One region of the Peribacillus sp. NPDC058075 genome, then DNA from elsewhere that is predicted to be linked to it. Evidence: riboswitches for the same ligand, from Rfam matches in the RefSeq annotation. Region 1 holds a riboswitch; each other region holds the start of a gene.
The links. A riboswitch is a leader RNA that binds a small molecule or an ion and turns the genes downstream of it on or off. The one in region 1 is predicted to bind S-adenosylmethionine.
Positions count from the first base shown of each region.

Region 2: another riboswitch for S-adenosylmethionine. It lies ahead of metK (methionine adenosyltransferase); the one in region 1 lies ahead of ACFVS1_RS22025 (sugar ABC transporter substrate-binding protein).
Region 3: another riboswitch for S-adenosylmethionine. It lies ahead of ACFVS1_RS18505 (O-acetylhomoserine aminocarboxypropyltransferase/cysteine synthase family protein); the one in region 1 lies ahead of ACFVS1_RS22025 (sugar ABC transporter substrate-binding protein).
Region 4: another riboswitch for S-adenosylmethionine. It lies ahead of ACFVS1_RS14730 (Fur-regulated basic protein FbpA); the one in region 1 lies ahead of ACFVS1_RS22025 (sugar ABC transporter substrate-binding protein).

Region 1 is NZ_JBHVSL010000003.1:265,739-267,939, forward strand. It holds gene ACFVS1_RS22025 (sugar ABC transporter substrate-binding protein) at 1-945, opposite strand, end outside; SAM riboswitch class I at 1,061-1,166, opposite strand; gene ACFVS1_RS22030 (GTPase domain-containing protein) at 1,261-2,201, opposite strand, start outside.
Region 2 is NZ_JBHVSL010000005.1:133,346-135,546, forward strand. It holds gene metK (methionine adenosyltransferase) at 1-869, opposite strand, end outside; SAM riboswitch class I at 1,033-1,195, opposite strand; gene pckA (phosphoenolpyruvate carboxykinase (ATP)) at 1,601-2,201, shown strand, end outside.
Region 3 is NZ_JBHVSL010000002.1:156,145-158,345, reverse strand. It holds gene ACFVS1_RS18515 (toprim domain-containing protein) at 1-365, shown strand, start outside; gene ACFVS1_RS18510 (thioredoxin family protein) at 369-677, shown strand; SAM riboswitch class I at 822-928, shown strand; gene ACFVS1_RS18505 (O-acetylhomoserine aminocarboxypropyltransferase/cysteine synthase family protein) at 1,031-2,201, shown strand, end outside.
Region 4 is NZ_JBHVSL010000001.1:2,970,259-2,972,459, reverse strand. It holds gene tenA (thiaminase II) at 1-557, opposite strand, end outside; TPP riboswitch at 647-751, opposite strand; SAM riboswitch class I at 911-1,015, shown strand; gene ACFVS1_RS14730 (Fur-regulated basic protein FbpA) at 1,191-1,379, shown strand; gene ACFVS1_RS14725 (Spo0E family sporulation regulatory protein-aspartic acid phosphatase) at 1,630-1,824, shown strand; gene ACFVS1_RS14720 (GNAT family N-acetyltransferase) at 1,893-2,201, opposite strand, start outside.

The DNA of each region.
Region 1 (2,201 bases):
CGTTTCTTCGCCCGCTAATTTTTTAGCCAATATCCTCATATTCACTGCACCGATCAACTTTGGATCGACTGCTGCCGTGTAGGACCATGAGCTATCAGCCGATTGAATTTCCTGGAGATCTGCATTCGAAACATCTATTCCATATATCTTTACTTCATCTCGGCCCGCCTCTTTAATCGCCCGGGCTGCACCGATAGCGAAGGCATCCCATGTTGCGAAAATGGCATCCAATTTACCTTTAGGGTATTTATTCAGCATTGCCGCTACAGCATTTTGTGTCTGAACCGAAGTATCAGCAGAGGCCACTCCGAATCTTTCAACTTCTTTAATCCCAGGATTTTCTTTTAATTTTTCCTGATAGACTGCATTTCTTCGTACCATTGGAGGAAATCCATCCACCCAAAGATAGGCAATCGACGCTTCACCTTTCTGTTCTTTTATCAGTTTATCAAAAGCCAGAGTTGCCAACGCTTCATCATCTTGTGAAGTTAATGTCACGCCTTCTATTTTAGATAAATCGCTTATTGAATCGAATGTGACAACGCTTTTACCTGCATCAACCAACTTTTGAACATCATTCACAGTTGCTGCATCATCACCATGTGAAATGATATAGCCGTCATAATCTTCCTCCAAAGCCTGCGCTATCGCATCATGGAATTTAGCCGTATCACCATTGGCTGTGTACGTATCCACTTGAAACCCCAGTGCTTCTCCTTCTTCCTTCGCCCCCGCCAGGTATTGGGCCGTATGATCATCACCGCCAATTTTACGGATCACTTTGATTCTGGCTCCATCTCCATCAGCAAATCTTTCCGGAACATTTTCAAATGATACTTTTTCTTCTTTCTTCGACTCTGTGGAGCTCTGACCTGTAGAGCAACCCGTTAAAAGCAAAGCCGAAGCGATGGTTGAAATGAATATCCCTTTAATAGACCTTTTCATTTTGTTTCCCTCCATTTTTCCTTATTAGTCTTATCAGTTAAGTTGGTGTAAATTCCAAAATAAAAACCTCTCTAATATAGAGAGGTTTAATCGGCTGTTTTGCAGACTTGTCCCTCTCTTATCTGTCAAAACATTTCTGTTTTGCAGGATTTAGCACCAATTCCTAATGGAACGGTTGCTGGGCATCTTAGGGCCAGTCCCTCCGCCACTCTTGATAAGAGATATATGTGTTACGTTTTCGTAATTATCACTTTATAGGGATATAGTCGTAAAGTCAATAGATTTTTGAATATTTGAAATGTTCCCCGTTATTTTTTATTTTCTTTGTAGCTGGGCTAGACGCTTTTTCTCAATCTTTTCAAGTCGCTCCAACTGCCTTAATTTCACTTCGAACAAGGTGATAGGGTCACGGTAAACTTCCGGATTTTCTTTCATATGCTCCAATGCAGCCTGGTAGTCTTTAATTTCAGTCTGCGTTTGCTCTATCGTTTTTTGAAGTAAAGCAAATGAACCGCGATAGAAAAGGGAGATGTCACGATCCAATGATTTTTCAAACAATCCAAATTGGGTAAGGAAACGTTCCGTGATCATTTCCGCAACATCCAGGTAATCTTCACTTTCCAGGTATTTCTTATAACGATTGTACATATTGGCTTTATTTTGCGGTATCGCCCCAAACAGCTTCCCTGCCCCTTTAAGCAGCAATTGAGATGGAGTCCTGCGCAAAAGGATATTGACGTTTTCGATGCGGATACTGCTTGTCATCCGGTCGGCATCACGGCGCCAATCATCCAATACCCTGAAGTCGCCTGCCAGCGTAATCCGTTCTTCTTTGTATAATTCATTGAATCCGGCACTCATCTCATCCATGAACTGCTGGCTTTGTGTGAACTCCATTTGGGAACTGGCAATCCAGTCTTGAAGAGAACGGTAATATTGAGGCATGATTTTGTCAGAAATGAAGTTCTGAATCCGCTCATTCATTTCCTGGTTTAACTGTACATGGACCTGACTGAAATCACTGCTTTCCGTTAACGATTTAGAGCAATCCCTCAGTAATTCAGGAATTTTTGAATAAAGCTGATTTTTCACTTCGTCCTTAAGCGAACGATACGACCTTATGATATTTTCACTTTTTTCTTTTTCCAGATCAGCCAGTTGATTGACCGCTCCATTCAGCTTGACTTCCATCTGTTCATTCCAAGAGATGGAATGCTCGCATTTCCGCTCATTGGCTGCCCGTTTTTCTAACAGAT
Region 2 (2,201 bases), on a different contig from region 1:
GCAGCAGAACGGTCAACTTTAGTAGCATCCTTACCAGAGAATGCACCGCCGCCATGACGAGCGTATCCGCCGTAAGTATCAACGATGATTTTACGTCCAGTAAGACCAGCATCCCCTTGAGGTCCGCCAATAACGAAACGGCCAGTAGGGTTGATGAAGTATTTAGTTTGAGCATCGATCAATTCAGCTGGAACGACTGCTTTAATCACATGTTCTTTTAAATCGGCTTGAATTTGTTCAAGTGTAATTTCTGCATCATGCTGTGTAGAGATAACGATCGTATCTACACGTACAGGACGGTTATTCTCATCATATTCCACTGTTACCTGTGTTTTACCATCAGGGCGCAGGTAAGCAAGAGTTTCATCTTTACGAACTTGAGCCAAGCGGAATGAAAGTTTATGTGCCAATGAAATCGGAAGCGGCATAAGCTCTTCTGTTTCATTGCAAGCAAATCCGAACATAAGACCTTGGTCTCCTGCACCGATTGCATCGATTTCTTCCTCAGACATGTTTCCTTCACGAGCTTCCAATGCTTTATCGACACCAGCTGCGATATCGGCAGACTGCTCATCAATGGAACTCAACACGGCACAAGTTTCAGCATCGAAACCGTATTTCGCACGTGTATAGCCAATTCCTTTAATCGTATCACGAACGATACGCGGAATATCCACGTAAGCGGACGTTGTAATTTCACCAGCAACAAGTACAAGTCCTGTTGTTACACTAGTTTCACACGCAACACGTGCATTTGCATCCTTAGCTAGGATAGCATCTAAAATGGAATCTGAAATCTGATCACAAATTTTGTCCGGATGGCCCTCTGTAACAGATTCAGAAGTAAATAGACGTTTCTTTGACATCATATTTCCTCCTTGGAAGTTAGTATGTTGTAGGCATAAGCCTGATTTTTACGGAACTCGTTTCCCTCATTAGTTTCAACTATAGACACAGAATTACTTATAAAAAACACAAAAACCTTCCCTGGCAAATGAGGAAAGGTTTAAAATTCTGTCTTCTATCCTTTCACTCTTATCGTTCAAGGGTTTTTTACCTTGCTCAGGTTAGCACCATCACCACTATTCCTTGAAGACCTTCGCTTTATTTTCGGCGATTGATCTTGGAGTCAAGTTCAAAATGGCAGGTTGCTGGGTTTCAAAGGGCCTGTCCCTCCACCAACTCGGGATAAGAGAATCCGTACAATTTAAGATAATATCGTATCTGATTGGAATTTGTCAATGCTTTTCTAAAAAGAACATTTCCGCCCAGTATGGCGTTCATCTGAAAAACATGTTGATACAGCGCCTTACAATGCAAAATACGAATAGAAATGCTGGGAATTTCCATTAATAATAAGTATTAAGCAGATGAAAAACGACTTCAACAATGGAAATTATTGCTTACTTACTTCCTATTAAAATAAATTGATTTCATTAAAGTATATGTGATAATCCTGACTCGGTTCCTGCCGGAATAAAATGATTAACGCGACCATCTGAAAATAATCACAAATTAGAAGAAATAGTATAGACTATTCAAATGAATGTGTTATACTAATTGTAATCTAAAAACTTAAACAAAGGAAGGTACCTCATATATGAATTCTGTAGATGTTTCTAATGAGTTACACCAGTTATTAACAGGAAACAATGTGCAAACTCAACTTTCAGTTCCTCAATTGGTCGAAAAAGTATTAAGCAGAAATGAAGGCGTTTTAACATCAACCGGTGCAGTAAAAGCTGAAACTGGCAAATATACTGGTCGTTCACCTAAAGATAAATTTATCGTGGAAGAAGCATCCGTTAAAGATAAAATCGATTGGGGTTCAGTGAACCAGCCAATTTCCGAAGATGTATTCAATAAACTATATAATAAAGTAGTTGACTACCTAAAAGCAAAAGAAGAGATTTTTGTTTTTAAAGGTTTCGCTGGTGCAGACGAATCATCTCGTCTTCCAATCCGTGTTGTTAATGAATATGCTTGGCATAACCTTTTCGCCCATACTTTGTTCATCCGTCCAAATGAAGAGGAACTAAGAGGTCACGAAGCTGAATTCACAATCCTTTCTGCGCCTAACTTCAAAGCAGACCCAGAAGTGGACGGAACCACTTCCGAAACTTTCATCATCGTTTCATTTGAACGCCGTACCATCCTGATCGGCGGAACGGAATATGCAGGAGAAATGAAAAAATCGATCT
Region 3 (2,201 bases), on a different contig from region 1:
TGGAGTGGGGCGAATTCGATAAAGTGATCATTGTAGAAGGCAGTTCCGATAGAAGAAAAGTTGCCTCCGTTTTAAATGAAGATGTGGAAATAAGATGTACGAATGGGACCATATCATTAACTAAACTGGATGAATTAGTGGATGAATTGATGGACCGTGATGTTTATCTCCTTTTTGACGCAGATGAATCAGGAGAAAAGCTGCGGAAGCAGTTCCGAAGGGAAATGCCGGAAGCGAACCACCTGTATATTAATAAAATGTACAAAGAAGTGGAAAGCTCGCCCGAACATCATATCGCAACTGTGCTTCTATCTGCTAATATGAATGTGAAAATGAAATTTTTAAGTCAAAGGGTGAACGACTAATTGATGCAGGAATGGAAAGAAGAAGAGTGTAAGCTTGCTGTTGAAAATGGGGAAACTTTTTGCTTATATTTATATACCCCTTTATGCGGCACTTGTCAGGTTGCCTCCAAGATGCTGACGATATCCCTGGAGCTATTCCCGGAATTGAAGGCAGGCAAAATGAATATGAATTATGTCCATGCAATGGCCGAAACATATGAAATCGAAAGTGTTCCTTGTTTATTGCTTTTCAAAGAAGGACAGCTGCACAAAAAAATATATGCTTTTCAATCCGTTCCTTATTTGTACGGATTGCTTAAGGAAATCAACTAAGAAACCAATCAGAACCGTGGTTGGTTTCTTTGTTGCGGACATTTGAATGCGAGAAAAAAATTAAAAAAAGAATATTCTAACAATTCATTGACTGAGTTAATCTAAAATGCTATATTTTGAATAAGTAACGGCAGAATTTAATAGTTCTTATCAAGAGTGGCGGAGGGACTGGCCCGACGAAGCCCGGCAACCGGTATAAATTTTATATACGGTGCTAATTCCAGCAGAGTGTTGGCTCTGGTAGATGAGGTGTGTTCTTGAAACCTCTTCTTGCTGAAGTGGTTTTTTTGTTTATAAAAGACCAGAGACCATCATATAATTCCAACTAAATCCATAGAAAAAGGTGAAATCATATGTCAGAGAAAAAGTTGCGTTTCGAAACATTGAGTGTACATGGCGGTCTGCAAGCTGATGGAACAGGTGCCCGTGCAGTTCCTATTTACCAAAGCAATGCATACTTGTTCAAAGACACCGACCATGCAGCGAATTTATTTGGCCTAAAGGAGAATGGCTATATATATTCACGACTTCATAATCCCACGGTCAGCGTTTTTGAGGAAAGAATGGCCTTATTGGAAGGCGGTATCGGCGGATTGGCAACAGCAAGCGGAATGGCGGCCATCTCACTTTCAATTCTGAATATTGCTGCTGCAGGGGATGAGATTGTTTCAGCCTCCACATTATATGGCGGTACGTATAACCTTTTTGAAAACACTCTTCCGAAATATGGAATCAAAGTGAAGTTCGTTTCTCCTGATGACCCCGAAAATTTCAAAAGGGCGATTACGCCAAGAACTAAAGCCATTTTTGCTGAAACGATCGGAAATCCAAGTTTGAGGGTGCTTGATATAGAAGCGGTAGCGAAAATCGCCCATGATGCAGGAATACCTTTGATCATTGATAATACCTTTGCGACACCGTATCTATGCAGACCAATTGATTTTGGAGCGGATATTGTCATCCATTCTGCTACAAAATGGCTTCTGGGAAATGGAACGACGCTGGGCGGTGTCATCGTGGATGGTGGGAAATTCGATTGGAACTCGCCAAATTACCCTGGCTTCACGGAGCCTGACCCAAGTTACGACGGTCTGGTATACGCCGAGGCAGTTGGACCTGCCGCGTTCATAACGAAAGCCCGAGTCCAGTTACTCCGTGATTTAGGCCCTGCTCTAAGTGCTCAAAGTGCATTCCAGTTTACGCTTGGACTTGAAACGCTTCATGTAAGGATGAAAGAGCATCTGGCAAACACCAAGTCGGTCATTAAATATTTAAAAAACCATCCTGCCGTGACTTGGGTTTCATATCCTGGTGATGAGGATCATCCCGATAAAGCCCTTGCGGGTAAATATTTGCCAAAGGGAGCTGGATCTGTCGTTACATTTGGGATACAAGGTAATCGAGAAGCTGGGGCAAAACTTATCAATGCGGTGAAATTATGGTCCCATGTAGCGAATGTTGGTGATGCGAAGAGCTTGATCATCCACCCAGCCAGTACGACCCATCAACAATTGAATGAGGCGG
Region 4 (2,201 bases), on a different contig from region 1:
GCGATCAGCCACTTGTGTGCTTCCCCGAATTCAGGCGATGAATAGGACCTTATCCAATCTGCGTAGCGATTGTTTTCCAATGCTGCTCCATTTTGTTCTTTTAATAGCAAACCGATTTCATAATAATCCCAAGCGCAGGGCAGGAGACAGGCGATCAAGTCTGCCAAAGTCCCATGCTGAGCTGCATTTAGCATGTAACCTGTATAGGCTAGAGTGGTGGGAGTAGGTTCTGTATCTTCCAATTCTTTGGAACTGATTCCGAATTCGGAAGCATAATGCCGATGGATATCCATTTCCACTTGAAGGGTTTCATTTAAAATACTCGAAAACTTTGCCATGGTTTCGATGTTATGAGCTTTGATGACACCTAAAGCGAAGAGCTTGGAATAATCCATGAGATAGATATAGTCCTGCTTCAGGTAATAGGCAAATTTCTTTTCAGGAAGCGTGCCGTTTCCAATTGCCTGGACAAAGGGATGTGAATGGTTCCTTTTCCAAATCTCTTTTGCCCGTGAATGAAGTCTATCACTGAATGTTTTTGTTTTAATATTCTCCATTGTTCATCCTCCTTCATAATGGTTCCCTTTGATAATGAAAAACCCCGTTCCTGAATACGGAACGGGGTAGATGGATATAGTCTGTGAATGGACGATATCATCCACTTCCCTCCGCCGGTATGAGCCGGTTCAGGTTCAAAGGGTCCGGAATTAATTCCATCTCAGTCTAAAAAAAGACTCCCCTAGTGGTGTGAATTGTATGTAATTACTGACATCATATCAGAAAGACAAGAAATTGCAACCCGTATTTAAAAGAGGGATAAACTTTATGTCAAGGAAAAAAGGGAGAACCAGGTAATTGACTTTTGATGATTATTAGGATAGAATCATTTCTACAACAATTATATATCGAATTCTTATCCAGAGAGGTGGAGGGACTTGGCCCTAAGAAACCTCGGCAGCGGACCCGTTTTGGGAACTGTGCTAAATCCAACAAGCTTATGCTTGGAAGATAAGAAGAGCCGTACGGACATTGTCAGCCTCTTCTTGAATTAGAAGGGGCTTTTATTTTTGGGAAATAACGTTTAGTGACATAATAGAAAAGGTATATATAATTTGGTGAAAATCAAATAAGTTGATAAAGTTAGCTAACTAGAAGCAGGCTCTAGGATGACTAGGAAAGGAGCCATTTACATGGCAGAATTATTTAAGAGGATTGAACAGAGGAAGGCAATGCTCATTGAAGAGCTATTGGCCAATGGAGTATACAAAACTTCTGATGAAAGGCACCTTTATGATGCCCCATTAAAAGTGCTTGAAGATGAATATAAGATTGTAATAAATAGACCTAATAACGAGTCACCTTCTGAATGGATGACTTAGTAAGCGATGGACTATATTTTGGGTTCTTGGATAGGGGATATGATTAAGCATTCACAGTACACCAGTGGGTGCTTTTTTGCGTTTAATAGGAAATGACATAAAATATACATAATTAAAGAATAAAGTAGGTGTTTTGTCACATTTAACCTATAAAATTACACATTTTATTTCTAAAAAATAGTTGATTTTAACTAGTGGTTTCATTATGATGAAAGTGTAAAAAAATTGAATAAATGGGAGGTGACATATAATGCCTTGCCGTAAGGTAACTATAGAAAAAGTAGAAGAAAAGAGACAGGAAATGATCAAATTGGCAGCAAGTTACGGCTTAACAAGTCTGCTAACTGTTCAAGCCAGTCAAGAATTGGATACGCTATTAAATGCGTTAGCAAGTAAAAGAGAGTCTGAATACTTTTCTCTCCAAAAAGCATATAGGTATTTTTAAATTAGCCAATTCGAACTGCATTAATTTGAAAAAGCTACTGCTCAAGGCAATAGCTCTAAAGAATTATCTTAAAAATCGACACGTTTACCAAGAATGATCAAATCCCGCTCAATGCCATCCAGCTCGGCAACTTGAGGTAAATGTGCCCATTCTTCAAACCCGAATTTGGAAAAAAGCTTAAGGCTCGGTAAATTGTGGGCGAAAATGAAACCCAATAAAGTCTTAATACCTAATTTTGGACTCCATTCAATTGCCTTTTGAATCGAAATTTGTCCGATTCCTTTTCCCCGGAAATAATCATCCATATAAATGCTGATTTCGGCAGTGGAATTATACGCCGGTCGGCCATAGAAGGATTGAAAGCTCATCCATCCAGC